Regions from separate parts of the Brevibacillus sp. NRRL NRS-603 genome, predicted to be linked through region 1. Evidence: riboswitches for the same ligand, from Rfam matches in the RefSeq annotation. Region 1 holds a riboswitch; each other region holds the start of a gene.

The links. Region 1 has a riboswitch for S-adenosylmethionine ahead of C7R94_RS25815 (pyridoxal phosphate-dependent aminotransferase). Riboswitches for the same ligand answer to the same signal wherever they lie in the genome.
Region 2: another riboswitch for S-adenosylmethionine. It lies ahead of mtnK (S-methyl-5-thioribose kinase); the one in region 1 lies ahead of C7R94_RS25815 (pyridoxal phosphate-dependent aminotransferase).
Region 3: another riboswitch for S-adenosylmethionine. It lies ahead of metH (methionine synthase); the one in region 1 lies ahead of C7R94_RS25815 (pyridoxal phosphate-dependent aminotransferase).
Region 4: another riboswitch for S-adenosylmethionine. It lies ahead of C7R94_RS00815 (homocysteine synthase); the one in region 1 lies ahead of C7R94_RS25815 (pyridoxal phosphate-dependent aminotransferase).

What each region holds. Positions count from the first base shown of each region.
Region 1 covers NZ_PXZN01000046.1:66,156-74,066, reverse strand. The annotation lists gene moaC (cyclic pyranopterin monophosphate synthase MoaC) at 1-441, shown strand, start outside; gene C7R94_RS25820 (MFS transporter) at 445-1,701, shown strand; SAM riboswitch class I at 1,762-1,876, shown strand; gene C7R94_RS25815 (pyridoxal phosphate-dependent aminotransferase) at 1,960-3,141, shown strand; gene C7R94_RS25810 (hypothetical protein) at 3,292-3,762, shown strand; gene C7R94_RS25805 (aminotransferase-like domain-containing protein) at 3,958-5,166, shown strand; gene C7R94_RS25800 (alpha/beta fold hydrolase) at 5,221-6,045, opposite strand; gene C7R94_RS25795 (family 1 encapsulin nanocompartment shell protein) at 6,163-7,011, opposite strand; gene C7R94_RS25790 (IMEF encapsulin system ferritin-like cargo protein) at 7,048-7,647, opposite strand.
Region 2 covers NZ_PXZN01000037.1:33,013-40,923, reverse strand. The annotation lists gene C7R94_RS24200 (MFS transporter) at 1-15, opposite strand, end outside; gene C7R94_RS24195 (ABC transporter ATP-binding protein) at 43-2,127, opposite strand; gene C7R94_RS24190 (ABC transporter ATP-binding protein) at 2,147-3,889, opposite strand; gene C7R94_RS24185 (GNAT family N-acetyltransferase) at 4,026-4,601, opposite strand; gene mtnA (S-methyl-5-thioribose-1-phosphate isomerase) at 4,701-5,741, opposite strand; gene mtnK (S-methyl-5-thioribose kinase) at 5,738-6,967, opposite strand; SAM riboswitch class I at 7,103-7,248, opposite strand; gene C7R94_RS24170 (anti-sigma factor) at 7,345-7,911, opposite strand, start outside.
Region 3 covers NZ_PXZN01000014.1:59,689-67,599, forward strand. The annotation lists gene C7R94_RS14570 (mismatch-specific DNA-glycosylase) at 1-64, shown strand, start outside; gene C7R94_RS14575 (phosphotransferase) at 137-1,126, shown strand; gene C7R94_RS14580 (bifunctional homocysteine S-methyltransferase/methylenetetrahydrofolate reductase) at 1,186-3,051, opposite strand; gene metH (methionine synthase) at 3,095-6,541, opposite strand; SAM riboswitch class I at 6,659-6,760, opposite strand; gene C7R94_RS14590 (YjcZ family sporulation protein) at 6,974-7,081, shown strand; gene C7R94_RS14595 (YcdB/YcdC domain-containing protein) at 7,149-7,911, opposite strand, start outside.
Region 4 covers NZ_PXZN01000002.1:100,589-108,499, forward strand. The annotation lists gene C7R94_RS00800 (AAA family ATPase) at 1-779, opposite strand, end outside; gene C7R94_RS00805 (MFS transporter) at 828-2,054, opposite strand; gene C7R94_RS00810 (ArsR/SmtB family transcription factor) at 2,051-3,100, opposite strand; gene C7R94_RS00815 (homocysteine synthase) at 3,255-4,559, opposite strand; SAM riboswitch class I at 4,651-4,757, opposite strand; gene C7R94_RS00820 (rhodanese-like domain-containing protein) at 5,069-5,380, shown strand; gene C7R94_RS00825 (SCO family protein) at 5,468-6,094, shown strand; gene C7R94_RS00830 (YqzG/YhdC family protein) at 6,091-6,429, opposite strand; gene C7R94_RS00835 (hypothetical protein) at 6,533-7,303, shown strand; gene rnjA (ribonuclease J1) at 7,402-7,911, shown strand, end outside.

The sequences.
Region 1 (7,911 bases):
CGGATGGTGGACGTATCTGAGAAGGACGTCACAAAACGGGTGGCTGTAGCCGAGAGCCAAATCAGCATGAAACCCGAAACACTCGCCCGAATCCGGGAAGGTCGAATCGAAAAGGGCGATGTACTCGCAGTTGCGCAGGTAGCAGGTGTCATGGCTGCCAAAAAAACGTGGGAAATCATCCCGATGTGTCATCCGCTGCCATTGACTGGCATCGACATACAATTTGCTTTTGTAGATGAAACGACGCTTGCGATTACAGGAACCGTGAAGACGACAGGGAAAACAGGCGTCGAGATGGAGGCGTTGACCGCTGTCAGCGTAGCGGCTTTGACGGTGTATGACATGTGCAAAGCCATGGATAAAGAAATGATAATCGGTCCGACCAGTCTGCAATCCAAAACAGGCGGAAAAAGCGGCGATTTCCATCGGGGAGAGAAGTAAGCCATGAGGCAAAAGTGGGAATCCTATCCGAGCAGCATTCGTCTATTGGCGATTGCTGCCGTCATTTTTTCTACCGGAATGGCATGTATTTGGCCGCTGGTCACGATTTATATTCATAACCATCTCGGAAAGCCGCTGACTGTAGCCGGCTTCTTGTTGCTTTTAAATCAAGGCGCATTCTTGATCGGGAGTATTGTTGGCGGGATGATGTTTGACCGCTGGGGCAAAATGCGCACCATCATTGTCGGTTCCATAGGTGTTATCCTGATTTCGCTCGGATTAGGTGTTACGCAGGATTTTACGATTTATGTTGTCTTGCTTCTGTTGAATGGACTTTTTTACGGATCACTTTCTCCTGTGATGAATGCACTGGCCGTCGTGTTATGGCCGGACGGAGGACGGAAAGGAATCAATCTGATTTATGTCTCCCTCAATGTGGGAGTTGCTGCCGGTTCTGCGTTGGGTGGCTTTTTGGCAAGTGTGTCATTTGCCTGGACGTTTTTCGGTAATGCCATCTCGCAAGTGATCGTCCTCGCCATGTTCATGCTCATTTTGCCGCGTCAGCTAAAAAAGGCGGAACAACAACGCCAAAACCCGACCGCTGGACAAAGCATGTCTGAAGAGGCAACTGGTGATGTGCCGCAACAACCACAGCAAGAGTCAAAGGTGGTATGGGGAGCCTTGCTGCTATTATGCGGGGGGCTATTAATTAGCTGGATTGTCTATGTACAATGGACGACGGTGCTGTCGACCTATATGCAATCCTTGGGTATTTCTCTTCGTCAATACAGTCTGCTGTGGACGCTGAACGGCGGTTTGATCCTGTTTGGTCAGCCATTGATTGCATGGGTCATTCGACGCTTTGCCCGTACGCTAAAAGCGCAAATGCTCTTGGGCGCTTATATTTTTGCCTTGTCGATGTTGATTTTGTCTCAGTCAACCGTTTATGCAGGCTTTGTAGCGGGAATGTTCATCATGACGCTGGGTGAAATGCTCGTGTGGCCAGCGGTGCCGGCAGTAGCTGCACAGTTTACGCCTGAGGGACGAGAGGGCTTTATCCAAGGACTGATTGCAGGGACTGGATCGGCTGGGCGAATGCTTGGACCATTGCTCGGCGCCTTCATCTTCCAATCAATTCACGCACAGGGGCTCTTGTTCGTGATGGCAGGCTTGTGTCTGTTGTCTGTTGCCTTCTTCGCCTTCCACACCTCTTTTCGAAAAAGAAGACATCAAGTGCCGGTACAGAATCAAGCATCTTGACACGGTTTACGTGCTCAAGTAGTATGATATAGACGAAAAAACAGTATATTCCGTGTGTTTCACTTATTCAGAGAGGTGGAGGGACTGGCCCTATGAAGCCCGGCAGCGGATCTGTTCCATGAGATGGACAGATGCTGTGCCAATTCCAGCAGGATTTTTTCCTGACAGATAAGGACGTGACCAAGCTGATCTCCCCCTTTTTCTGTATGGAAAAAGGGGGTTTTACTGTATTGGGCCCAAGAAAGGAATGGAAGAAAGATGCGCATTCAACCCTCCGACATGATTGATCGACTCCCTACCCAGTTTTTTGCGACCCTGGTGGCAAAAGTAAACAAGGTCATTGCGCAAGGCCATGACGTCATTAACCTGGGGCAGGGCAATCCCGATTTGCCGACACCGCCGCACATTATTGAAGAATTACAGGCGCAAGCGGCACAACCACTCCATCACAAATATCCGCCTTTTCAGGGACGCGTGGAACTGAAGCAGGCAGTGGCTCATTGGTATAAACAAGAATTCGATGTGGACCTCGATCCGGAGGAAGAAGTAGCGATTTTGTTCGGCAGCAAAACCGGACTCGTAGAGATTTGCCAAGTACTCATGAACGCAGGCGATGTCGCACTGGTTCCAGACCCTGGCTATCCGGATTATTGGTCGGGGGTTGCTGTTGTCAACGGACGGATGGTCATGATGCCGTTAAAGGCGGAAAATGACTTCTTGCCAGACTATAGCCAGCTGTCCCAAGCTGATTTGGATCGAGCGAAACTGATGTTTCTCAACTATCCGAACAATCCGACAGCAGTCAACGCACCACTGGAGTTTTATGAAGAAACCATTCGTTTTGCCCGAAAACATGAAATCGTCGTCTGCCACGACTTCGCCTATGGGGCGATCAGCTATGACGGGAAAAAGCCGGTCAGCTTCATGCAGGTTCCGGGTGCAAAAGAAGTGGGCGTAGAATTTTATACCTTGTCCAAAACGTACAACATGGCAGGCTGGCGTGTTGGTGCCATGGTAGGAAATCGCGAGCTGGTTCGCCTGATTAACCTCATTCAGGACCATTACTTCGTCAGTCTGTTCGGTGCAGTACAGATGGCGGCAGCCAAAGCGATGACGGATTCGCAGCAGTGCGTCCGCGATCTCGTCGCTGTCTACGAGAGCCGCCGCAATGCCTTGTACTCCAATCTCCATCGGATTGGTTGGCAAGCTCCGCCATCTCAAGGTTCTTTCTTTGCTTGGCTTCCTGTTCCAAGCGGCTTCACATCCGTGGAGTTCTCTGACCTGCTTTTGGAAAAAGCGCATGTCGTCGTAGCGCCAGGAAATGGCTTTGGCCCGACAGGTGAGGGCTATGTGCGAGCGGCTTTGTTATCAAATGAAGAGCGTCTCGCAGAAGCGGTTCAGCGGATTGAGCGGTTAGGGTTATTTACGAAAACAAAATAAAGGCGAGGCAAATTGGCCACACTACCATGCATATGGAGTGTGGCTTTTTCTTCTGGAATAAAAATCATTCTCATTATTGACAGATAATGATTTTCATTATACGATGTCATTGTTAATGATAATTAGTCTCAGCGAGAGCGGGAGGGTACCATGCGCTATCAGATTAACGGTTACACGGATATGTATACGGTGATCGCCAACGAGAGAAAAATCGGCGGAGCCATTGAAGCAGGCCAGATTCGCTTGCGGACGGGAGAAGTTTACGCCAATGCTGTTCTCACTCGTTTGGAAATGTCAGGTGCGCATTTTTGCTCGATCGGATTTGTTACAGAAGAAGGCAAAAGGCTGATTGTCCATGTGAATGATATCAGCATGATTGCTGATGCTCGTCACGTCAACGTATGTGAGCTGACGAATGAATGCATGAGAGTGGAGAAGTCCGCAGAGAGACTGAAGCGATTGAAGCGTCTCTGTGAACTGAATGAAGGCAGCTGTACGCCGACCTTCCAGGAAGAGGCATTGCTGCTGGCTAGCGATATCGGTATGGAAGAAGCGTCCGCGCATGTAGACCTCTCTTTCCTCCCACACACAGAGAAACCGCGTGTGTTCCGAATCGCCTAGGAAGATATAGCCCCTACATATGGACCCCTTTTCGTTTGATACGAAGAGGGGTTTTTTGCATGCAGGGTGTCAAGACTAACGATTGAACAACCGCTCGACATAGTCAAAACCTATCTACTTATAGCTAGCAAGGATTGGACTTACGCTATTGACAGTGATAAAACAAGGATAAGCAAAATCAAGGGGGAACGGAACATGGAGTACTCATTTTCAAAATCTGTGGAAGCACTATCCTCCTCGGCTGTCCGGGAAATCTTGAAGCTGACCCAAGGCAATCAAGTGCTCTCGCTCGCAGGTGGCCTGCCAGCAGAGGATTCTTTTCCAATCGCAGAGATGCGCGAAGCGTTCAACCGCGCATTCGAACAAGGAGCAAAAGCTCTTCAGTACGGATTGACTGATGGCTACCTGCCGCTTCGTGAGTGGATTGCATCCCGCATGAAGCAAAAGCATATGGACGTCGGTGCAGATAATATGATCATCACTACGGGCTCACAGCAAGCAGTAGACTTGTTGTGCCGTGTATATTTAGACGAAGGCGATGTCGTTCTCGTCGAAAACCCTACCTATTTGGCAGCCGTTCAGTTGTTTCAATTCCGGGGAATCAAAGCGATTCCCGTAGATGGTGATGCTAATGGGATGGATCTGGACGATCTGGCGAAAAAAATAGCCCAGTATCGCCCGAAAATGGTGTACGTCATTCCTACCTTTGCCAATCCGACAGGAAAGGTATGGAGCCTCGAGCGCCGTCTCGGTTTGCTTCGTCAATGTAAGGCACAAAACATTCTCATCCTGGAAGACGATCCATATGGAGAGATCCAATTCGATGGGGAAGCTCCGTACCGCTCGATTTTCTCACTGGATGAGCATCCGACCGATTCCTGTGTGGTGTACACCAGTACCTTCTCCAAAATTGTCGCGCCAGGCTTGCGTACCGGATGGGCGATCGGAGATACCCGCGTGATTCAGATGATGGTGAAGGCGAAGCAAGCAGTTGATTTGCAGTCGAGCACAATCGACCAGTACGCCCTATATGAGCTGTTGTCCCGCTTTGATCTGGAGCGCCACATTGAGAAAATCCGCGAGTCCTACAAGGCACGCATGGAATGGATGCATGAGCTCTTGGTTGCGCAAAACTGGGAGGGCGTACAGTGGGAAAAACCAAGAGGCGGAATGTTCCTCTGGGTGAATCTGCCTGAGCACGTCGATGCAGAAAAGCTGCTGGCCCGATCCGTACAGGAAGGCGTGGCATTCGTGCCAGGGAAGCCGTTTTATGCTGCCGAGCCGCAAGTCAATACGATGCGCTTGAACTATACGCTCTTGAACCGAGAGGATACGGAGCTTGCGATTTCACGACTGGGCAAAGCATTCCACGCCTACAGCGAATCTCTTGTGACAAATGTTTAATGGAAGCAAAAAGACAACCATTCTCATTGAGCTGGTTGTCTTTTTTATGCTTGTTTACAGGGAGAGGGAGAGCTCTCTTTGTGCCCGATCCAGCCATTCATTCACAAGCTCTGTAAACAGAAGCGGCTGCTCGATCTGCAAGTTGTGTCCGGCACAATCGAGAGCGGCAAAAGAAGAGCGGGGATAGCCTTCGATGATATCCCAAATATCGCGATAACCGACAGAATGATCTTGTTTGCCTACAACAAAAAGACTCGGATGCGGGAAGGGGGCGGTTTCCAAGGGGTAGGACACGCCATACGCTTGTCTGATTTTACTGAGGAAAGAAGGGTCAGACAGCATATAGCCGTCGATAATCTCTTTTTTATAGCGATTCCACGTATAATCGGTAGCGACTACCGCCATCGACTCAAACTCCGCACGTTCCGTCTCGCTTAGCTTCTCCCAGAGAGAAGGCTCCTTGACTAGGACGGGTTTATCCGGCAGTGTGCGCTTTTCTTTATCAGGAATGACGTTCGGGCAAATGAAAAGGGCGCCCTTCACTTGATCCCGGCGCTTCTCGATAACGGCTCGTGTAAGATATCCGCCGTATGATTCACCTGCAATGAAAAAGGGCTCTCCTGGAATAAGCCGATCAATGAAAGCGAGGACAATCTCCAGAATATCGTCTGTGGTGTGGATATGGTCGTAGTTTTCCGTTTGTCCCATTCCCGGCAGGTCTATGTAAAGTCGTCGGTATCCCGGACGTTTCTCAAAAACTGGTTCCAGACAGCCAGTCATGCAGCGGTGGTCAAGTGAAAAGCCGTGAATCATTACGACAGGAAAACCACTTCCGATCTCCTCATAATAAAGGTTGACGCCATTGACCTCACATCTCATAAAAAGCCCTCCAATGACATTTGTGTCAGAGTGTTTCGAAATTTCGGAGCGTACTTTCTAATTATAACTGAAACACACCCACAACGAGAATCGTCAATGGGTGTGCCAAAGGGCTTCTTATTCTTCGGTTTCTTCCAAGGTGCAAATGGCGCTTGGACGCTTGATGCGCAATACAACGCACTCATATACACGGAACAGACTGTTCATTTGCTCGTCTCCGAGGAATGCGGAGTCGAAGTCTTCTGCAATCGCCAGGTCGAGATTGTGGCGGCCAGTCGCTACCAATACGCCGGAGCGGCCTTTAATGGTAGGGGACTGGAAAACACCATCTGTAACGAGATTGCGAACGTGCTCGATCTCGAGCACGTTGGTGCCTTTGTGCACGCGATGCAAGAGAGAGTAGAGCTCAGGAGAAACAACCAGTGCATACGGACCGCTATGGCCCATTTTCAACAGCTTGTTGCGTGCTTCCACGATATCGGCAAACGCATTGCCAGATTCCATCCAATCGCTCTTCAGATGAGTGAGGCGGCCTTTTACGTTCATCAGACCAGGAAGGTCGAATTCCGCAGCACCGTTGAAGATCAGATCGTCTTCCATCAGTGCACCACCAGCAGCTGCGTTGGCAGCCGCGCTCATGTCCAAAGGCATGCCCAGTGTGCGTGCTTGGGCAACATCGCGCCAGTAGAGCATGAAATCCTTGTACAGGATCGGAATCGTCATGCTGACACGGCGGCTAGGCTGTGTCATTTCCAGTGATTCTCCACGAAGGGAGAGACCGCCAAAACGAGATTCCTCATATACATCGTTGGTAATGGTTTGGATGCCTTCACCCAATGGTCCATAAATATCGATAAAACGACGTCCTACCAGCTGGCGGCGAGCCATGTCAACGACAGTTGCGTCCAGTTGGTTCCATTCTTCGGTCGTCAAGGGAGAGTCTGGGTATTTACGAAGCTTGTCCATAGTGTAACCTCCATGTTATTTCGGATTTCCGATTCTTTACATTCCTTTCAAGCTGCCAACTGTCAGTCCTTTTTTGCCAGAAAGGGCAGGGGCGGAATGCTTGATCACGGAAGCAACACCGTGAGGAGCGGAAGCCGAGGCTTTCAAATGATCGACCTGGTGAATGTCGTGCCCCTCATCGTGATCAGTGAGATCAGGATGAGCTGCATCAGAGAAGCGTTGGCTTATGTTCGCCATGATCTCTTTGACTGTCAAATAGTCTGTATGCGTCTTTTCACGCATGCCATCCAGGAGCTGACGTGTCTCGTCATCCTTGAATTCATACAAAGAGAGCTCCAGATGCTCGCGGAAATTGTGCAGTCCAAAACGCTCCAGATTCACATCGGACAGCATTTGCGAGAGGTCGCGATCACTTAGCTGATCCAGGCTTTTTCCTGCTGACAGCTTCTCCAGGTAGGGAACCAATTCCTGCAAGCGTCCCATGCGCTGTTCTTCTTCTTCCAAAATATGATGGTAGTAAAGACGAGTATGCTCGTCCGTTGCCGCGTCGATAATCGGCTGGATAACGCCCATGAAGCTGTTGATATAACCTCTGGTGCGATCAAAAATGGCGTGCAGCTGTGTAATTTCTTGCACCCTACGCCACCTCCTCATTCACAATCTATTTTTTCATTATACCGTTGGAAAAAACACCCGGGCAACACCTATGTACATTTTCCTATGATTACGAAGAATATGGTGTGGTGCAATTTGGAAAAGGGGGCATGAACGTTAGAGCCCTGCGGCTTTGTCTATCGGCGTCGTTTTTAGTTTTGTTTTTTGACAAAAAAGTTATCATGGAGAGTATTGTCAAAGCCAATTGGGAATGATAATATTTATCAATAAGAGTGATATTCATTA
Region 2 (7,911 bases), on a different contig from region 1:
ACGTGACTGTGACATGGTGTTGTTTCTCCTCTCTAGCCCCCACTAAGCACTCTCTACGGAAGCACTCCCCTGCTGAAGCTGATACATTTTTTGATAAAGACCATTTTGCGCCATGAGTTCATCATGGGTACCTCGCTCCATGATCTCTCCACGGGACAAAACAAGAATCTGGTCGGCGTGTTGAATCGTCGACAATCGATGTGCAATGATAAATGTCGTCCTACCTTTTGATAGTACATGCAACGCTTCCTGAATGGCTAGCTCTGTTTCACTGTCAATGCTTGCCGTTGCTTCATCCAGGATCAGCATCGCGGGATCAGCAGCCAATGCCCGTGCAAAAGAGATCAATTGGCGTTGGCCTGCGGATAGTGTCATGCCTCGCTCAACGACTGGTTCGTCATAACCGCCCGGCAGCTTGGAGATGAATTCGTCAGCACGTACCGCTTTTGCAGCCCGCTTCACTTCTTCATCCGTAATCGTATCCTTGTACATCCGAATATTGAATCCAATGCTTCCCGTAAACAAGAACGGGTCCTGCAAAACGAGGCCGACATGACTGCGCAATGAGTGCGTATCAATCTGCCTCATATCTTGCCCGTCGATCAAAATGCTCCCTTTGGTCACCGGATAGAACCCGAGCAGCAAATTCATCAAAGAGCTTTTTCCCGATCCGGTGTGTCCTACCAGCGCAATCGTTTGACCGGGCTGCGCCGTAAAGGAGACGTTTTTCAAGACGTAATCGTCACCCTGATAAGCAAACGAGACATTATCAAAGACAACCTCTCCACGTGGGCGCTCGATTTGTGCACCAGCTTCTTTCTTCTCCGGCATCTCATCCATAATTTCGAAGACGCGTCCCGCCGAAATAGTCGCCTGCTGCATTTGCGACAACCGATTCATGATCATGTTGATCGGTTCGAAAAAACGTCCCATGTAATCGACAAAAGCAAAAAGCGCACCGAAGGAAATCGCGCTGTGGAAGGATGTCGAGCCGTAATACCAGACGATCAGGGTCAAGGAAATCTTCCAGATCAAATCTACCGCTGGGCGCAAAAGCAAGGATTCCAGATTGATTTCTTTCATTCGCACCTTAAAGTAGTCTTCGTTTACATCAGCAAACTCCTTTTGTACACCTTTCTCCCGACGAAAAGCCTGCACGATCGTCATGTTCTGGATCATTTCATTAATCGTTGTGTTCATATCACCCAGCTTCGCGCGAATCACCGCATAGTAGCGAGAGCTGTACCTTTGATACACGTAGACTAACAATACGAGCACTGGCACGGTCAAAAAGCAGAAGAGGGCGAGCTCAGGCTGCAAGATGTAGAGCGCGATCAAGATTCCAATCAAATAAAGACCGTTCTGTACAAATGTGGCGAGCACACTTACATACAGCTCACGGATAGCTTCTGTATCATTGCTCACACGGGAGACAAGTGCCCCTACTGGCGTTTTGTCAAAAAAGGAAACCGGGAGCTTTTGCAAATGAATAAACAGCTTCATCCGCATTTGCTGAATGATGCGCTGCGCGATCTTCTGCAGCCACAAAATCTGGACGTAATTGAATCCAGCTGAGAGCAAGATCAGTACTCCATAACCTACGGACAGCCAGACAATGGGCAGGACATCCCCCTGATACATCGCCTTGACTTCCTCTGCGGTCAGCCGAATGCCTGTGGAGGTCATCTTTTGACCTGATTGATCCTTCGTTATTACCTCAAAGCGTTCCCTCCCGTTTTCTGGCATAATCGGGGTGAATTGCTTCTCCGTGTTTGGATTCACCTTGCCGGAAACCAAGTAATAGGTCGTGCCTTCTGTCAGCACGGTTACTTCTTTTTGATTGATCCTGTCCAAGCCAAGACCCGTCTTTGCTGCGACATCTTCACGAATATAGTTCGTACCGTTCACTGAGGCGACTTGCCCCGCTGCTTGTGGTGGCACTTCATCCAGTTGATACCAAGGCTTTTGGATCGCCAGAATGTGATTATCAATCATGATTTTGGCTAAAAAAGGTCCCGCCAGCTCTGCACTCGTTCCCAGCAAGAGCAGGAACAGCGCGCCCAGTATTTGCTTTTGAAATGGTCTGGCGTACTCGGTCAAACGCCCCCATACATTTTCTTTGCTCATGAAAAACGCTTTCCTCCTTTCAACCAGCCACAGCCTGTTCCATTTGCTGACGACGGTACTGCTCTGCATACCAGCCGTTGCGCTGCATCAGCTCGTCATGTGTCCCCTGCTCGACGATCTGCCCCTCATCCAGCACGAGAATCAGCTGTGCGTGCTGTACGGCAGACAGTCGATGAGCTGTAATAATGGTCGTTTTATCCGCGCGCGCCTGTCGAAGATGACGAATGATGCTCTCCTCCGTCCGCGCGTCCACAGCCGATAAAGAATCGTCGAGAATCAGGATACCCGCATCCATCAAAAGAGCGCGCGCAATGGAAATTCGCTGTTTTTGCCCCCCGGAGAGGGTGACCCCCTTCTCTCCAACCATGGTTTGCAATCCATCTCTGAATTGGGCAAGATCTCTCTTCATCTCCGCAAGCTCCAACGCACGCATCGCTTCCTCAGTCGTCGCTTGTGGTTTCCCGAATGTAACATTTTCAGCAATCGTCCGTGAGAACAGTAAATGCTCCTGAGGCACGTAGCCGATTTTTCCCCGCAGCGTATCAAAAGCGAGTCCTTCGATCGGGATGCCCCCGATAAACAGAGCTTGTTCCTTCATCTGATATTGATGCAATAAGGCACGGCACAACGTCGACTTGCCGCTTCCTGTCCGTCCGACAATCCCAAGCGTCTCTCCTTCGCCCAAACGAAACGAGATGTCGGTGAGAGCTGGCTTGTCAGTGCCCGGATACGTAAAGGAAAAATGACGTGCTTCTACGGTATTGGCGATTTGACTCGTGACCGGATTCGCTGCCTCCGTCACATCTGGCTGCTCCACCATTAGCTCCGTAAAACGCTTGTGGGATGCGCCACCGCGCTGCAACACATTGACCAACCAACCAAAGGCGAACATCGGCCAAATTAAAAGTCCCAAGTATAAATTGAACGCAACCAAATCCCCTAAGGAGATGGCGCTCGTGAACACCAAATACGTGCCATAGCCAAGTCCGATCAAAAAGCTGAAGCCAATAATAATCGCGATCGTCGGCTCGAACAGGGCGTCGATCCGCGAAACGCTCACATTTCGCTCCAGCGTTTTTTCACTGACCCGGCGATATGCCTCGATATCGGCCTTTTCCTGAACAAATGCTCTCAATACCCGAACGCCCGATACGGATTGTTGAACATGATCATTCATCTCTCCAAAGGCTTCCTGCGCCAAGTAAAAGCGCTCATGCAGCAACCTTCCATAGTACGCCGTTGACCAAGCCAAAAACGGCATCGGGATCAGTGCAGCCAGCGTCAGCTTCCAATCAATCGCTGTCACCATGACACCTAGCGTTAACAAGGTCATGAACAACGCATCGACAAGCGTAAGCACCCCTGTACTCGCCGTTTGTTCAATAGCAGGAATGTCGTTGGTAGCGACGGCCATCAGATCGCCACTGCGTTTGCGATGAAAAAACGACGGGGTCATTCGCGTCAAATGGGCAAACAGTCGCTCGCGCAACGTCCTCTCGAGAATCAAGGCTCCTCCATTTAACAAGTACCGCCAGAGAAACCGCAATCCATACAAGCTAACACCCAATACGAGCAAGATGACCACTGTTTGCGTCAAATCAGCGTCCGTCAGGGAACTGTTGCGAATCGAATCCACCGTGTCCCCAATTAATTTCGGCGGCCAAAGCATGAGGACATCGATGATAAACAGCACAGCGATTCCAATAACGTACCGTTTCCAATAAGCACGGAAAAACCAAGATAATTGCCGAAGTGTCTGCATGTATTTCACCTCTATTTTTTTCAAGCCTAACAGCACGACTAAAAAAGGGCTTGCGAATCACACGCAGCCCTTTTGATCTGTCTTCACTATCGTAATTTACAGAATTTTCATTGTCAATCGAAGCATACAGTTCAATCTAAGATTTTTTATCGGTTTTCCAGCCAAGCCATTCCTCTTTTAACAGGCTGTAAGTGGCATGATCCACGTAATGATCGTAAAGGAATTCATTCCGGCGCAGTATCCCTTCCAGTTGAAACCCTAATCGTTCCGGGATCGATCTGCTTTTATAGTTTTCCGTAGCAGCTTGAATTGTTACTTTTTCCAAATCCCATGACCCGAAGATCAATACGTCCAAGTAGGTCGCCACTGCTTCTGTCATCAGGCCCTTGCCCTGAAATTGCGCACCCAGCCAATAGCCAATGGACGTCTTTTTGTTGATCCAATCCACCGTATGTACGCCGACTGTGCCAGCCAGACGTCCTTGGTACCAAATGCCATAGTTGATTCCGCGATTATCGTTGTACTGATGGATCGTCGCTTGAATGAATTGACGAGAATCCTCTACCTTCTTCGTAAAATTCAGCCACGGCAGCCATTTCATAAGATTCTCCCGGTTCGAATCCGTAAGCAAAAATAACTCCTCAGCATCGGCTAATTCTAATTGCTTCAAGTACGTATCTTCATTGATTGCTATCCGTTGAATCGTTTGCATACGTATCTCCCCTTTTCTTGGATATTTTACTTGAAAACACCAAAATGAGCAAAAAGCGCCCGCCAGCAACAACAGGGCGAACGCTTATAAAAAGTTCTTTTATTTTTTGCTATTGCCGATCTCTTCCGGCTTGAAAATGCCTGTCTCCGTGACGATCGCTGTAATGTACTTCGCAGGCGTTACATCGAACGCAGGATTGTACACCTTGATATCATCCGGAGCTACCTGTTTGCCCAAGCCATGGGTAATTTCCTCGGCTGGACGTTCTTCAATCGGAATATCTGCGCCTGTCGGTGTCTCCAGATCGACGGAGGACAGTGGGGCTGCCACGTAAAAAGGAATGCCGTGAGCTTTTGCCAATACCGCTACCCCATACGTACCGATTTTGTTGGCGACATCACCATTCGCTGCTACGCGGTCCGTACCTACAATGACAGCCTCTACTTTTCCTTGGGACATGACCATCGCCGCCATGTTGTCGCAAATCAGCGTCACATCAATCCCTGCTTGCTGCAATTCGAATGCAGTAAGACGAGCGCCTTGCAGGACAGGACGGGTTTCATCCGCGTACACCTTTAGGTTCCAGCCGCGTTCCTTTGCCAAATAAAACGGAGCGGTAGCCGTACCGTACGCTGCTGTAGCCAACGCCCCTGGATTACAGTGCGTGAGAATTCCCATACCGTCATGCAACAGAGTGAGCAGATGCTCTCCGATGGTCCGGCATACTTCAGCGTCTTCCTTTTGAATTGCCAGTGCTTCATCGAGCACTGCCGCCTTCAACTCGACAATCGACGCACCGCTTTCTTTTTCAACACGAGCCTTGATGCGATCCAACGCCCAGAACAGATTCACGGCTGTCGGACGGGAGGAGCCCAGGTAGTCTGCCTGCTGGTTCAGTTCCTGCCAAAACTCGTCGTAGTTACTCGCTTCACTGCCACGAATGCCCAGGTAGAGCCCGTAAGCCGCCGCCATGCCAATCGCTGGTGCGCCGCGCACTTCCAAGCGCCGGATGGAACCCCATACTTGCTCGGAGGTGGTCAAGTTCAAATAGATTGTTTCTACTGGCAGACGCGTCTGGTCAAGCAAGACCAATGCGTCATTCTCCCACTTAACAGGTGCCAATTGGGTGCTGGTTGTCATACTGTTGTAGCCTCCTGGTAGTAGCGTTCAGTTACTGTGCGTACGATGTCCGTGATATCTGTCGATTCGTCTATGCCGCCGCGACCAAGAATCAGCGCTTCTCCAATCGAGAGAGCCAGACGCTCTGCTTCTGCGCGAGTCTGATCGTCTTCAATGGCATTCAGGTCTGCTACGCCTGCCAAACCGATGACACGGCGCAAGATTTTGCATCCGGCATAGCCTGCTGTATCCTGAATCAAGCGCTTCACGTAGCTTTGCCACAGTCCTTCGACATGGGCGCTGCGCTCTTTGGCGTGCTTGTGCCAGAGTTGAACGAATTGTGAAACGAATTCATTCCAGACATCCTCAACCGTTTCCAATAAGTATTCGCGGTACGCTTCCCGTTCTCCTTGATCTTTTTGCAAACCGTGCTGTCCTGCGTAATTGAGCAGCAGATTGGCAATGACCGCCCCGATGTCAAAACCGATTGGGCCATAGTAAGCGAACTCCGGATCAATTGCTTTCAGGCTGTTTTCCGTGATGAAAATACTTCCGGTATGCAAGTCACCATGCAGCAGCGCTTCCGAGCGCGTAAGGAAATCGTATTTCAGCTTGGCGATTTCCAGCTTCAGCGGCCTGTTGTTCCAGATCGCCTCAACTTCGCGGCGAATCAACGGGTTGAAGTCGTTGGTAGGCGCATTTTCATACGGATCAGTAAAGACGAGATCTTCTGTTATTTTGCATAATTCTGGATTTATGAATGTTCCGACTAGCGCTTTTTTATCATACGGATGCGCGCCCAGATCGGATGTGAAGAACAAGGTTTGCGCGAGAAAACGACCAATTTGCTTCGCGAATAGCGGGTACCGCTTTCCTTCGATCAGACCTTTGCGCATGATGATATGGTCTCCGACGTTTTCCATGACAGTCAACGCAAGCTCCCCGTCGAAATGATACACCTGTGGCACCAGATCCGGAACGTATTTGTGCTGAATGCGGAGTGCCTCGCTCTCGATGCGGGCCCGATCAGTCGTAAGCGGCCAAGATTCTCCCACGACGCGGGCAAAAGGCAGTGCTTGCTTGACAATAACGCTCTTACCGGTTGCCGGCTCCTGAATGTCAAAAACGAGGTTAAGGTTGCCATCCCCGATTTCGCGGCTGGTCAGCTCTGCTCCTTCGCTAAAAAGACCCGGTATTCCTTTTACGTACTCCACTGCTTCCTGTTCAGTCAATGCGCGGTATGCCATGATCCCAAAACTCCCCTCTACGTATTTTTCCTCTATCTCTACTTGTTTTGTTTGAGTACCTGGAGCAATAAAAAGACCTCTTTTCCCGAAGAAAAGAGGTCGCTGTCGTCACGTGTAAGAACCGTGTTGATGTCCCCCTTATCTTCCAGACCACTTTTGTTTCTGCAGGAATTAGCACCGTGCATGTCGCCTGTCAATCAGTCGCTTCCTCACGTCTGAATGGCGTCATGTCGGTTGCCGGGTATCATCGGGCCAGTCCCTCCACCTTCTCTGGATAAGGTATCCAAAACGTATTCGGTTTTTGATTTAGTTTGAATCATACAACCTACGCTTCCACGATGTCAACACCCTTTTGTGCAAAAATTCGCACCTTGCAATTAGTAGGTATAATGAGCTCCCGATGCCGAAGGGTTATCCCAATTCCACCAGTCTACTTTGCCTAAAAACGCTGCTGTTATCGACTTTTCGGCCTTGAGCTTCAGCAGTTCTTTCGTAGGTCCGGTGAGGACGGCGCCGTAAATGCGCACTCCTTTTTCTTGCATGTAGCTATAGCGTTCGGATATCTGTGGATTACTACCTGATAGCAAAGATCTGCCAATATCTCGAGCCAAGCCTTCGTTCTCGGACAGGTACTTCATTTCGTTCATAAACGTCGCCATCCGCCTGTCCCCTTCCCCGTTGACACGAATAGCTCCTCCATAGTCCAGTTCCCTTTCGGCGAACCCCCATACTTCTCCGGCTCCTAATAACCGGCTTGCTTCCTCGCCCTTCCTTGTTTTTTCCTCGACACCCGTGTCGATTGCGAACCATATCGTATCTTGGCTGGCAGAGCTAACATGCCTTGAAACCAGCTCATAGTATTGTTCGTAGGTCAAGAAGCGATCAAAGGAAATCGCAAGCTGAGAAACGGTGCCCTCAGGCAGCTTTTCCATCGTTGTCCATGC
Region 3 (7,911 bases), on a different contig from region 1:
TACTGAGCTGAGTCATTTTTTACGCGAGATGAATTGGCACCCTCTCCCCTTGCCCACTAAGTAGATCTTTAGTGTCAGCCACTCCTCTTCTTCCGTACAATACTTGTAGCTCTTTACGCAAGGAGGGGCATCAGCAGTGGACGACCTCATCAAAAAAATCCAGAACAAATACGACATGACGGTTTTGCATCACAGAACCATTCGGGATACCCCCAAATCACTCGTCATTTACTTGGAAACGACCAATGGCAAATTCATCGGAAAAGCTTTCCCTCTGGAAAAGGAACGTTTACATTTCATTCTGAATGCAGAAGCGCATTTGCGCAAAAACGGCGTACTCATTCCCAACATTCAACGAACCAAAAATAATAAGCGTTACATATCTCATAGAGAAAATCTTTTCGTTCTCCATCAAAAGCTATCCTGGCCAAATATTGCGTATAACTCCCCTATTCGAATGGAACGGATCGGAATGGTATTGGGCAAATTTCATGCGAGGTCGCTCGGTTTTTCTTCCAAGCATGGCAACCTTTACAATGGCGCAGAAAAATGGTCCGTGGAGTACAAGGCAGATTTAGCTTCCCTTGAGAAGTGGGAGCTTCGACACGGCGGGAAAAATGATCAAAAATACGCTACGATTGCGGAATACCTTCCTTTTTTTAAACAAGCAGGGCTCACAGCCAAGGAACATTTGAAATCCTCTCTATACTTCTCGAAATGGAAAAAGGAACCGCTTACCAATCACTTTCTCTGTCATGGAGATTTTAACAATGGGAATTTGCTCGTCAGTAATCAAAGAATAGCGATCATTGACTGGGATGACGTTCGTTACGATTTTCCGTCCAAAGACATTGCCCGTGTTCTATCCCTTGCTATGCGAAGAAATGAGCAGTGGAATGAGGAATTGTTTGCTCATATATTGCGTGGCTATCTCCAAGAAAACCCTCTGTCGATTGAGCAACTGCATTTGCTCTTTGTCGATCTTGCTTTCCCACATATCATTGAACGTTTTTTACGCAAGAAGCTGTATGCCCAGATGAACCTTTCTGAGATACAACAGTTTTGCAATCGGGAAGCTCTCAAAACCGCCTTTATGCTAGACGAAATGAAGGCCCATGTGCATTAGACGCAAGGCTATAGCCTGTCTATACACATAGGCCTTCCCTATTTAACTGGCGCAAACCGTTACGTCTGAGCAATCCTCACCAAAGAGCTTTGCTGGCGCGTATACTGAATGAGCTCTGCTGCCATCTCGTAATAATTGAACGGGGTAATCAGATAGATGCCATTGAAGTAACGAACGGCCGTATCGACCAATTCCTTCGCGATTGCGATTCCTTCCTTTCTGGCGGCTTCTCCCTGTACCTTTTTCATCCGTTCCAGAGCTTCTGTCGACAGCTTGATTCCCGGCACTTCATTATGCAAAAACTCCGCATTGCGCGAGCTGGTCAGCGGCATGATCCCGATAAAGACAGGAATGCCAATATGCTTTGTCGCCTCGTACACATTCCGAATGGACTCTGCATCATACACAGGTTGTGTCATAATGTAGTCCGCGCCTGCCTCGACCTTCTTTTCCAAGCGGGCAACGGCAGCATCCATATTTCGGACATTCGGATTAAAGGCTGCACCCACGATAAACTGGGCTTTTTGCTTTAATGGACGTCCTGAAAACGAAACTCCTTCGTTCAACTGCTTTACCATGCGAATCAGATCAAATGAGGTAACATCAAATACCGAGCTGGCACCTGGCAAGTCGCCAAAGCGCGATGGATCCCCAGTAATCACCAATATTTGGTCAATCCCCAAAGCGTGCAGCCCCATTAAGTGCGATTGCTGCCCAATGAGATTGCGGTCCCGACAAGCAAGGTGCAAAAGCGGATCGATTCCATGTCTGCTCTTCATGAGCGCCCCAAGAGCCATGTTGCTCATGCGCACTGTCGCCAACGAGTTATCCGCTAACGTAATGGCGTCCGCTCCTGCTTTGTGCAGCTCGCAGCATCCATGAAGAAATTGGTCTGCATCCAGATCACGCGGCGGGTCAAACTCCACAATGATCGTCGTTGCTGTTTTTACGCGCTCGACAATGCTTGGTTTCTCCCTCTCCCTCGTGCTCTGCACAGAAATCGAAGGACGATCACCAGCTACGATGGTTGGGTTCACACGCGCTTGCGGCTCAAGTGACTCAAGTGCATCCGCAATCGCCTTCACATGTGCAGGTGTGGTTCCGCAGCATCCGCCAATCAACCGTACCCCCTGCTCACGCAAGCGAAGCGCACTCTGTCCAAAATATTCAGGTGATGATTTAAAGGCGTATTCTCCGTCAGTCATTCCCAGACGCCCTGCATTCGGGAATACGGATAAGAGTGAATCTTCTGGAATCACTGTATTTTCAAACGAGCGTAGCAGTTCAGCGGGACCAAGGCGACAGTTTAGTCCGATCACGTCAGCGCCTGCGGCTTTCAGCTCGGAAAAAGCGTCTGTCAAGGCGTAGCCATCACGTGTGCGCCCTACTTCCAATGTGGCTAACTGCGCGATTACAGGTACATCTGTGAGTGGACGGATTACCTCGATCGCCAGAAGCAGCTCCTCCAAGTCCAGGAACGTCTCCAGAATCAGTCCGTCTACCCCCGCATGTAACAGTGCAATTGCCTGTTCCTCATACTGGTCACGGTATTCATCCAAAACCTTTTTCTTCACCCGTCCAGCCAAAATCGACCCGATGCTACCAGCTACATAAGCATCATCCTGTGCGGCTTCCCTTGCAATGGCGACTGCAAGCCGGTTAATCCGCGCTACCTTATGCTCCAGACCGTAACGGCTCAATGCATCTCGGTTGGCAGAATACGTATTTGTCTCCAGAAAACGTGCACCGGCCTGGTAGTAAGACGTATGAACATCATGCACCAAACGAGGGTTGGACAGACACAGCTCCTCAAAGCTGACGCCAACCGGGACGCCCAGCCCGTGCAGCTGGGTCGCCATTGCACCATCTCCTACTAGGAGGTGGTCTTTTAAGTAGGCTCGTAAATCTTTCTTTCTCGTCGTCAACTCAATCCCTTCTCTCCCATTTTCATTTATACGTGATCAGTTTTTAGACTTCAAAAATAGATGGACCTGCGTTGAAATAACGTGCTTCTGGGTGAGCAAATACCATCGCCGATACGGAAGCTTCTGGCTCCATCATGAAGCCCTCTGTCAGCTGAACGCCGATATCCTCTGGACGCAATAGACGGAATAACTGCGCCTGATCCTCCAAATTCGGGCAAGCAGGGTAACCGAAGGAGACACGAATGCCCTGATACCTTGCTCCGAAGCGCTCGAGCATCGTCATCTCAACCGGGTCTGGTATGCCCCACACGTCGCGCATGACGTGGTGAATTCGCTCAGCAAATGCCTCTGCCAGCTCCAATGCCAAGGCTTGGAGGACATGAGAGCGCAAGTAATCGCCACGTTCTTTTAGCTCTGTAGATTTTTCGCGAATCCCTCCCCCAGCCGTTACAGTCAGGAATCCTACATAATCCATTTCCTTGCTCTCCACTGGTCGCAAGAAGTCGGACAGACAAAGATGCGGTTCTTCCAGCTGACGCGGGAACGTAAAGCGCTCCAGCAGCTTGCTGTGATCCTTTGGATCATAGACCAAAATATCGTTGCCATCTGACTGAGCTGGAAAGAACTGATAAACACCGTGTGTCGTAATGGTTCCTTTTTGCTTCGCTTCATTTAATAGCTCTTCTACAATGCCGTACAGTTCCAGTACCTTCTCGTCGCCTGCCTCTATCAATTTATCTACATTTCCGCGAACACCGAGGTGTTTTCCGAGGAGCATCCGCAGGTTCAAATACGGTTGCAGATGGCTGAGCGGATATTGTCTTAGAACATGTCGTTCACAATCTGGCGGCAGATGGATCGGAACGGTTCTGCTAATGGCTGAGCGAGCTGGCAAAGGTGCTTTTTTCTCCTCGACAACAGGCTGAGCCGTTGCGACTGCTTCCAGCAGATGCTGCTGTTCCTCTACCAAGCGATCACGTTCTTCCGGATTTTGCAGACGATTCACGAGCTCCAGACCATCCATGGCGTCTTTTGCGTATAAAACAATTCCACGGTATTCTGGTGCGATCCGGTTCGATGTGAACTTGCGCGTCAACGCCGCACCACCGACCATCATCGGGACATCAATGCCTGCATCACGCAGGTCTTGTGCTGTAATGACCATTTGCTGCGCGGATTTTACCAAGAGTCCAGACAGACCAATGGCATCCGGCTTTTCTTCTCTGCATGCGGCAATCAGTTGCTCTGGCGGTACCTTGATCCCCAGGTTCACGACATTGTAGCCGTTGTTTGACAAAATAATTTCCACGAGGTTTTTTCCGATGTCGTGCACATCGCCTTTGACTGTCGCCAGCAAGATTTTCCCCTTTGCAGCGGCATCGCTTTTTTCCATGAATGGTTCTAAAAACGATACGGATGCCTTCATGACTTCCGCGCTTTGCAATACTTCTGCCACGATCAGCTGGTTGCCGTTAAAAAGGCGACCGACCTCTTCCATCCCAGTCATCAACGGACCGTTGATGATCTCGAGCGGTGTGTATTTATCCAGAGCCAGCTTCAGGTCTTCCACGAGACCATCCTTGGAGCCTTCGACTACATAACGAGCCAAGCGTTCTTCGAGTGTTAACGAGGAGACTTCCACACGGACTTCCTTTTTCTTTTGGCGATAAAATTCGGTGAAGGCCGCCAATGTCTCATCATTTGTCTCGAATAACAGGGCCTCTGCCAGCTTTCTCTCGTCTTCTGGAATCGAAGCGTAGCGCTCCAGCTTTTCCGTGTTGACGATGGCGTAATCAAGCCCTGCGAGAGTGGTGTGGTACAAGAAGACCGCATTCAGCACTTCCCGACCCGCAGGAGGCAAGCCGAAGGAAACGTTACTGACACCCAGGATCGTCTTGCAAGCAGGCATTGCCTGTTTGATCAAACGAATGCCTTCTACGGTTTCCTTTGCAGAGCCGATGTATTGTTCATCCCCTGTCCCTACTGGAAAGACGAGTGGATCGAAAATAATATCCTGTGGCTTTATTCCATACTGGTTGACGAGAATGTCGTACGAGCGTTGCGCGACCTCCAGCTTCTTTTCGCGAGTGATAGCCATACCCGCTTCTTCAATCGTTCCAACGACAACCGAGGCACCGAACTTGTGAATGAGCGGAACCACTTCCTCAAATCGCTCCAACCCGTCTTCCAGGTTGATCGAGTTGAGAATGGCCTTCCCTTGCGAATAGCGAAGTCCCAGCTCCATGACCTTCGCATCTGTCGAGTCGATCATGAGCGGCGCTTTTACTTTTTTCACGATGAACTGTAGGAATTTTTCCATATCTTCGTATTCGTCACGGTCGGGGTCAGCCAAGCATATATCGATGACATGTGCGCCGCGCTTCACTTGGGCTCGGGCAATGTCAGATGCTTCTTCGTAGTGACCAGCTGCAATCAAATCACGGAATTTTTTGGAACCGATGACATTGGTCCGCTCCCCTACTAGCAAAGGACGATTGTCATCTTCAACATAAACGACCTCGATCCCGGAGACCGCGCTCAGCGGTTCTACAGCTGCACTGCGTGGCTTGCAGTCTTTCAATGCTTCTGCCATCGCTTGAATATGGTCAGGCGTTGTTCCGCAGCAACCGCCAGCGACATTTATCCAGCCCTGTTCAGCGAACGCCCGCATTTTCGAAGCAAGCCCCTGTGGCGTTTCATGGTAATGGCCGTTCTCGTCTGGTAAGCCTGCGTTTGGATAGCAGCTGACCGCACATTGGGCAATTCCTGACAGAGTCCGCAGATGATCACGCATGAACTCTGGTCCTGTCGCACAGTTCAGACCAATAGAGACAGGCTTTATATGCTCCAACGAAATGTAAAACGCCTCGATGTTTTGACCTGCCAGCGTTGTGCCCATCGGCTCAATCGTACCTGAGAGCATCACCGGGAGCTCCTGGCCAAGCTCTTCAAAAGCTTTGCGAATCCCGATTCCGCCAGCCTTGACGTTCAACGTATCTTGCGAGGTTTCCAAGAGAAGAACATCGGAGCCGCCGAGAATCAGACCTTTTGCCTGACGATAATACGCCTCGACCAGTTCTTCGAAAGTGACACCACCTGTCAACGAAAGGGTTTTGGTCGTCGGTCCCATCGCACCTGCTACATAACGCGGCCACTCCTCCGTGGAATAGGCATCCACCGCTTCTCTGGCCAAGCGAGCTGCCGCTATATTGATCTCAAGGTCTTTCTCTGCCACATCGTACTCAGCCAAAACGATGGAAGCAGCACCAAACGTGTTTGTCTCGACGATATCTGCGCCTGCCTCTAAATATTTCTCATGAATGGAACGAATCACATCTGGTCTGGTCAGGTTCAGGAGTTCATTACAGCCATCATAGGCTTCACCGCCGAAATCATCAGCAGTCAGATTCGCCTGTTGAAGCATGGTGCCCATTGCACCGTCCAGAATCAGAATTTTCCGGGAAAGCTGTTCGCGAAAAGTTGGTTTCATTGACGTGCCCCTTTTCTCCCTTGCATCGGCTTATTCTCCGCAATCGGTTTAAAATAAAAAATCCTCTTCTTTGAAAGAAGAGGATTTGTCAGCAGATACGAAAACGCCTGAGACATCCTCTTATCTTTCAAAGCACGTAGCTTTGCTGGAATTGGCACCGGATTTTTACCGGTTGCCGAGGCTTCATCAGGCCAGTCCCTCTGCCTCTCTGGATAAGAGTCGTACACTTGTCATTTAGTTGGTTTGCGAAATGTATGGAATGTTTGCAAGTATCTTAACACCCCCTTTGTCTACTCGTCAATTGTGAATTGTCTATTTTTTACTGAACCACTTCTCTTACGCGCCCATTTTTGCCTAAGCTGGGCATCCGCCCAGTCCAATATCGGCATTCGTGTATAGACTGGAGTATAACGGAAAGGAGGGGAAACAAAGATGAGTACATCTTACTGCGGAAACGGATTCTTCGGTGACTGCTTCGCAATCGTGCTCGTGCTGTTTATCCTGTTGGTAATTATCGGGTGTTCGTGTGACGACTGTTAAATAAGTGTGTAAAAAAGGCTATCCCAAAAGCCATCAGGAATGGCTGCGGGATAGCCTTTTTTTCTTGTTATTTGGTGATGATCTTGCCTGTCACGGCATCCAGAGTAATATATTTGAACGCCAGCTTTTCGTCACTCCACGGCACATACGCCAGCTTTGGTTGAGCTATTTTTTGCCCATCCACATCTCTCATCAAATAGACCAGCTTTAAAGGCATGACGCGTAAATACGCCTCAACAGCCTTGTCTTTCGAGACGATCTCGTCGGATGCTGGAAGCTCCACCAGCTCGTGCGTCTCTCTGTAGTTTTCAAACTTTGTCACTTTGCCAGAAGACGGATCGACTGTTACTGAATAAGCCACTTTTGGCCAGCGATCCTGTACTGGAATGCCATCCTTGCTCATGAGATATCTGAATTCCCATTCGCCCGATGACACAGGATTCGCTTCGTCTGGCTGTATGACTTTCGCCAATTGCACTTCTTTTATGCCTGGATCAACGTATTTAGGCAGAAAGGCAAGTGCAGCCTCTTCCGCTTGCTCGCGTTTGACTGTCACTGCTGTATCGGAACGCGGTGTCCCCAGCCCGACGACACTGCCTGTTTCTGCGAGAACTTCTACGCCGATATACTTGTCATTTTTATCATTCCAGACGTATTCCTTGCGTCCGTCACGGTTACTCTCTCTATAGGTCGAGTCATCCACTTGTATGCCGAATTCCGCCTGCAGCAACGCTTTTGCCTCATCCTTGGAGCGAACCTTGACGTATTCCTTTGGAGATTCGATCGGATGTGCTTCCTTCGTATTCAACTGATCATAAGCAAGCCCGTTA
Region 4 (7,911 bases), on a different contig from region 1:
CCAGAAATGAACGCGTAAGCCTGGGCCGATCGCAACAGGGAGAGCATGGCACGCGGACTGATGCCCACTTCAACCGAGCGATGCTGGCGAGTCGCTTCCGTCAGGTCGATGATATAGTCTTCCACCGGTTGGCTGACGTGAACGGTCGTGACCTCGCGTTGCAGAGCCGCAATTTGTTCGACAGTGATGACTGGCTCGACCGCTTCTAATGGGGAGCCGCTGCGGAACCTACGCAAAATTTCTTTGGCATCCTCTCGCGTACCGTAGCCAAGAGACAGCTTGAAAAGGAAGCGGTCCAACTGGGCTTCCGGCAGCGGATAGGTCCCTTCCGATTCAATCGGATTTTGGGTAGCAATAACCAGCATGGTCGATGGGAGTGGCAGGGTGACACCTTCAATCGTAACCTGGCGTTCCTCCATGCATTCCAGCAAGCCGGATTGAGTCCTGGGAGTGGCCCGGTTTATTTCATCTGCGAGCAAGACATCCGCAAAAACAGGTCCCTTTCGCAGTTCGAATTCACTTGTTCGTTGATTGAATACGTGTAGACCGACGACATCAGATGGCAGTAGATCTGCGGTGAATTGCAGGCGGTTGTAAGAACCGCCAATCGCTTGCGCCAATGTTTTGGCAAGCACGGTTTTTCCCATTCCGGGCAAGTCCTCCAGCAATACATGACCACGGGCAAGCAAGGCTGTGACTAATAGGCGGATCTGACTTTCCTTGCCCACGATGACGCTGCTGATAGCATGCTGAAGGTTATCCAATGTCGGATGAGTCATGAAAATTCTCCTTTTCCCATTCAAAATTGAGGAGTCATACGGTTTTTATTATATATGGAATATCCTGTTAGTTACAAATTTTCGAAATAATATTCCTGCCAGCGCGGCGAACACGATGACGGCACCTACAGAGATGTAAAGAGGGCGAATCCCTACCTGATCGCTCAGTTGTCCACCAAGCCAAATACCGACGGGCATCGTCGCACGCACGATGAGCAAGCGGACAGAAAGTACACGCCCCATTAGCTCGGAAGGAACGTGAAGCTGATACAGGCTTGTGCTGTGTACCTGGAAAAAGGGAGCAAACAGACCAGCCAGTAGTTCGATGGTGATAGCGAGCCAGATGTCATGAGTAAAGCCTATCGCAACAAAGCTCAAGCCACCTAGTGCCAGTGATCCTAACATGATCAGGGGCTGTCCGAAGCTGCTGCGGAAGCGAGGCACGAGCAAGGAACCGAAGAAATATCCCAACGGGTAGCCAGCTAAAAACAAGCCTACATGAAACGAGGTGCCTTGCAGCTCGCCAGCTACAAAAGGCAGGTTTAGTACGAGTGTGACTCCGACAGCAAATTGGACGAGAGCTGAATACAGGCCAAGCCAGAGCAGAAGGGGTTTCTGCCAAAAAATCGCAAGACCAGCCTTAAACATGACGAACCACGATTGCTTCTTGTTGGCGGTATCCGCTGAGGCGATTGGGCAAAGAACCAGAAAGAAACCGCTGAGCGCATAGCTGATCGCGACCAATGCGAATACGGACTCTCCGCCGATACTCGCCACGAGAATCCCAGCCAAAGGCGGACCTGTAATCAAGGCAATCCGCAAGACGCTATCCAAATAGGCATTGGCTTGGAGGAGCTGCTCTCTTTTGACCAGAGCAGGGAGGAGCGACTGACTGGCTGGCACATACAGCGGTTGAACGAGACCGTTGATCAAGGCAGTGAAATACAGCGGCCAGAGTGATTCAGTCCCGGAAGTAATGACCGCAAAGGACAAACAAAACGCAGCAGCTCGCATCCATTGAGAAAAAATCATGACACGCTTCTTATCGAATCGGTCGATGTACGGTCCGGCTACCAGCTGAATAGCGAGCGACGGCAAGAAATACAAGAGCAACATCTGTCCGACCGCACCTTGTGAGCCTGTTGCCTGATAGATTAACCAGCTATTGGCGAGGGTACCGAGTGAGGCGCCGAGTTCTGAAATGAGCTGACCGAAAAGAATCCAACGATAAGAACGCTGCTGCCAGACAGAGGCTTGTACAGCGGTTTGGTTCATGGGGTGCTCCTGTCCAGGAATTCATCCCATAACAAGGGGAGCTTGTCCAGCGTATGACGGCGGAGTCTGTAACGGGAGCCTGCTGTTTCAACGAGATGGGCAGACCGCAGCATGGACAGATGATGATGTACTGTCGATTTCGCCATGGAGAGTTGATCTGTTATCTCTTGCAGGCTCAGATCCTTTTCCGCCAGCATTTTGACCATGCGCAGCCTGTGCTCATCTCCGAGTGCTTTCAAGGCCTGCACCAGTGAAGGCGGTGGCTGATTAGGATCTACAGCATCGTGCAAATTTTCGTCAGCCACAGGGTAATAAAAAATTTTCGTCCCAACAGCATCGGCCTGTACCGTCCACGGGCGATAGATCGCTTGCGGGATCAGCAGTACACGTGTCACGGCAGGCTCTGGGAGGTAGCTCGATCCCGTCGCATACTCTACCAAGGCTTCTGGGGGGAGCTTTCCTAGCTTGTTTTGCTTTTGCGACCAATCCCGTTCTAGCATGCGAACGATTTCTTGCTCACGCGGCTTGATATGAGTGGTATACCAGCCTTCCATCAATCGGAGAATATGGCCCCGCAGCTCTTCTGCATCAACGGAAGCAATATGTCCGATGTACGATTCAAAAAAGAGGTGCGTACGGCAGGCTTTCTGCAAAGCGGCGCAATCATCCTTGCTTCCTAGTGCAGCCTTCCGTCGTGCTTCCTGCATATTTTCACCGAGATAAGGGAGGGCCTCGTATCGGAGCTGTTCGGTTGAAAGCTCTCTGACATACGAGAGAAAGGAATCTAGATCAGCGAAAGGGCAAAGATCGAGCAGTTGCAAAAGCGTCTTCCACGTGTTGTGCTCCTTGGCATAGTCGACCTCTTGCCGTACAGGAGGTGATAGCTCGTCCAACAGTTGACGCCAGTAGGCAGGAGGGTGTTCCATCGTGTGATGCAATTGATCGTAGGTAGCGGCAGCGATTCCCAAGGCAGCTTCGAATAAAGGAGAATATGAGAGCTCAACCCGATAGGTCGTTCGTTCACTGCCAATGTTTAAAATCTTCATGTGATCATCCTTCCAAAATTTGTACATAATTATGTATTTTATAGATACCGAATCTTAAATTCAATATTTTTCGAACAGAAATAGAAAAGGAAAAGAAGAATCACAGATCTCTGTCCAAAGAGATGACGTGATTCTTCTTCCTGAAAAGGTAGGGTTAACCTACCGTGGATAATTGCGAGGCACGCTGTAGTGCTTGCTCCAAATCAGAGATGATATCGTCGATCGATTCTGTGCCGACGGAGAGGCGGATAAGTCCCGGGGTCACTCCGGCTGCTGCCTGCTCTTCTTCTGTCATCTGCTGATGTGTTGTGCTCGCTGGATGAATGATGAGTGACTTGGAGTCCCCGACATTTGCGAGATGGGAGAACAGCTTCACTGACTCGATCAATGTTTTTCCTGCCTCAACGCCACCGCGAATTCCAAAGGTCAGGATCGCGCCAGCACCTTTTGGCAAATATTTTCGGGCCAATTCACGCTGGGAGTCTGACTCCAATCCCGGATAACTCACCCACTCTACCGCAGAGTGATTGGCGAGGAACTGGGCTACTGCCAAGGCGTTCTGGCTATGCCGCTCGATCCGCAGATGCAGTGTTTCTAATCCTTGCAGGAACAAGAAGGAATTGATTGGAGCGACTGCTGCTCCGATATCGCGCTGGAGCTGAACACGTGCCTTGATAATATAGGCCAGCGGACCGACTGCCTCTGTATAAACGACGCCATGGTAGCTTGGGTCTGGTGTAGTCAGACCTGGGAATTTTCCGTTGTTCCAGTCGAATTTTCCAGAGTCTACGATGATACCGCCAATTGCTGTTCCGTGGCCGCCGATGAATTTGGTGGTGGAGTGCACGACGATATCAGCCCCGTGCTCAAAAGGACGGCACAAAATCGGCGTTGCGAAGGTGTTATCCACGATCAAAGGCACGCCATTTTCATGTGCAATATGGGCGATCGCCTCGATATCAGCGACATCAATGCGCGGGTTGCCGATTGTCTCGCAAAACACGGCTCTTGTCTTTTCATTGATATAGGCACGGAAGTTTTCTGGATTGGATTGATCTGCAAAATGAACCTTGATTCCGAGGCGGGGAAGAGTGTGGGCGAACAGGTTGTAGGTACCGCCGTAGAGGCTGCTGGAAGCGACGATCTCGTCTCCTGCATGCGCAATATTTAAGATGGCGAATGTAATGGCAGCTTGCCCGGATGCGGTCGCGAGTGCACCAACACCACCTTCGAGCAGGGCAACACGCTTCTCAAACACATCCTGCGTGGGATTCATGATGCGTGTATAGATGTTCCCAAACTCTTTTAAGCCAAACAGGTTGGCTGCATGCTCCGTATCGCGGAAAACATAGGAGGTTGTCTGATAGATCGGAACAGCACGTGAGCCTGTTACAGGGTCAACCTCCTGCCCACCGTGTACCGCAAGTGTTTCTGGCTTCCATTGTTGTTGATCGGACATGTCCATCTCTCCTTTTGCTAATGGGGAATCGGCTAATAAAAAACGGAGCATTCTCCTGAGAAGAAGAAGGCTCCGAACATGCACGGGCTTTTGTTCATCTCTCAGAATCACTGGATTCTGCAGGAATTGGCACCATGCAGCTAGTCTGCTGGTTGCCGGGTTTCGTAGGGCCTGTCCCTCCACCGCTCTTGATGAAAATAATTGTTGTCGTAATTGTATGAAAATAAAACCTTGCTGTCAATGAGGAATATACAGTTATCGGGGAGGTTTTTATGTATATATGGATGAAAGGTGTTCACTCATGCCATTAATTTGTAACGGTTTTGTCTCAACCTGTTCACATCCCGTGTGGCTATTGCCGCATCGAAATAGGAGATAATGGTAGAAAATGGGGAGCATAGATGCATGGTGAAGCCAAGTGCTCTTCGCGTTAGAAAAGTAAAATAGCGTATGATATCATGGAGGTGGTTACAACTGATCTGATCGTACATATAGGAGGATAAATAACGATGAGCCATGGAGTAAAGGAAATTACACCACAAGAGCTGTTGGAAAAGCTGGAAGCCAAAGAGGAGCTGCAAGTCATTGATGTACGCGAAGTCGATGAGTGGAATGCGGGTCACATTAAAGAGGCAAAGCTGATCCCACTCGGCTTTTTGCCGCATCGTATTGATGAACTGGATAAGAACATTCCGATTGTGATGGTTTGCCGCAGTGGTGCCAGAAGCAATACAGCTACAGAGTATTTGAGTGCACAAGGGTATGACGTGGCGAATATGGTTGGCGGCATGCTCGCATGGCCAGGTGAAGTGGAACAGTAAGACGTTGTTGTGATAGAAACAGTGTGAATGCCTCCCGTGTTTAAACAGGAGGCATCACGCATGGGACAAGCAGGGAGGTAGCAACCCGTGAGTGAAGGAACACAATTGCAGCAGGAATCTGCAATGAAGAAGCATTGGTTTCCTGTGCTAGCTGGTATTATCATTTTGGCTATCGTCGGAGTATTTGGTTATAATTACATGACAAAAGAGAAGATCGAGGTGTTGAAGCCGATCGCGGACTTCACCTTAGACAACAGTGACGGAACAACCTATACATTTAATTCAAGTGCTGGCAAGGTACGACTGGTAGAGTTTATGTTTACCAAGTGCCCGGATATTTGTCCGGCGACTACGTTCAACATGGCCAAGCTGCAAGATCAGTTGAAAGAAAAGGGACTGTTCGGAGACAAGGTGGAGTTTGTTTCCATTTCTTTTGACCCTGATAACGATACGCCGGAAGTCTTGCAGGACTATGCAGCCAAGTTCAAGGCAGATCAGAGTGGCTGGAAGTTCCTGCGCGGGGATGCTCAGGCTGTAGAGAAAGTGACGAAGGATTTTGGTCTGATGGTCATTAAGGAGCCAGATGGTTCTTATTCCCACACGGCTCGCATGTTCCTTGTGGATGGAGAGGGAAACATGCGCCGCGCGTACGGGATGGCAGCCAACATGGAGCTGGAAGTCATGATGAAAGAGATGGTACAGCTCGCTGACTAGCGGGTCTCCTCATAGGAGATGTTTACGACTTCTTCTGATTGATTCACGAATTCAATATGAACGAGTAACGCCCACCTGCGATTGCTTTCTTGAAGCAAGAGCTTAAACGTCTCTTCCGACGTGGTGGGCGTTTTTTGTTTTCGTCCGACATGCAGGTAGTCCACAATTTGAGCGTTTGGATATCGCTTCATCGTTTCCTGCACCGCGAGTCTGCCCCATTTTGCATAGGGAGGCTGGGCATAGGTAGGAAACGGCTGAAAGATGAGCAGGAAAAGTACGATAGAGAGAAGGGGCATCATGTTCCGATAGCGAAATAGGCGACGAGCGGCTTGCACTTGCTTATCCGCCTCCTTTTCGAAATGGCTTGCCATGTATTTTGAAGACTTTTCGGAATATCATTCGTAGAAAATAATGACAATGAAGTGCGGGAGGTATTCGATGCATTACTTGCTCATTCCCTTATTTGGCGTTCCTGTTTTGGTAGGGGTTCTTGCGGCGATTTTTCAAAAGCCTCCTCTTTGGAAAAAATGGGGGCTCACGATTGCTTTAGCCGTACTGATTTACGGAGGCTGCTTCGCCGCGAATGTATATTGGCAAATGAAGTACGGCATTCCGGTGTTACCCACGGAGTCTGATTTGGAGGTCTTTTTATACTTTTGTATCCTGTTGGTGTTTGTTTGTATCCTCCTGTATATTGGCTTTTTGATCACCATGAGAAAACAGTTTTGGAAAATGAACCTCGTTTTTCTGTGCACAGCCTTTGGTTTGTTTAGCTTTTTTGCCGCTGCTTTTTTAGGGATGGGTCCCTTTTTGAAGAAAGCGGAGTACGTCATCGTCGTACAAAAAGCAAAAGAACAGTGGAAAGAGGCGAAGATGGATAACGAGAAGCCCATTGATCTCGCTCTCGTATACAGCAGACAAGAGTGTACTAAAAATTGTGCCGGGTATCCGTATTCAAGTCTCATCCTGGTGCGAAATCAGTCTGACCAGCCGTTGGAGATCAATTTGAAGCTGCGATTGAAAAACAAAAGCGGGACGGTATTAAAAGAAGTCGAGGCCGTACCATTAAAGCTCTCTTCAGGAGAAATTACGGAGGTATGGACGGGCGATTCTTATGCGAAGCACGACTTCTGGGCGAGAGCTAGTGTCGTTACCGATGAACGAGTTGCCGATTTGGAGTATCAGTATTCGATTATTGACCGAAGATGAATGTGTGGAATAGACAAGACTGGATGAAACGAACGTCTTACGTTGTGATATAATAAGAATGGCATGCTTGGTTCGGATTCCCATAATCATGCACGACGATGTTAGGAGGAAAGAGTTTGAGCGACGTTAAGATTTTCGCGATGGGCGGCCTCGGCGAGATCGGAAAAAATATGTACTGCGTCGAGTATGAGGACGAAATCATCATCATTGACTGCGGGGTGAAATTCCCCGAGAATGAAATGTTCGGTATTGATCTGGTTATCCCGGATGTTTCCTATTTAGTGGACAACCAGCACAAGATCAAAGCACTTTTGTTAACGCACGGACATGAGGATCACATTGGTGCGATTCCTTATATTTTACGGCAAATCAAGGTGCCTATTTACGGTGGTCGTCTGACCCTGGGCTTGGTCAAGGCGAAGCTGGAAGAGCACCGTTTGCAAAATGAAGTGAAGCTGATTCCGATTTCGGAAGATACGGAAATTCCTTTTGCGAAGCTGAAGGCGACATTCTTCCGGACGAACCACAGTATTCCTGATTCTTTGGGAATTGTGCTTCATACACCAGAGGGAATGGTCATTCACACGGGTGACTTCAAGTTTGACATG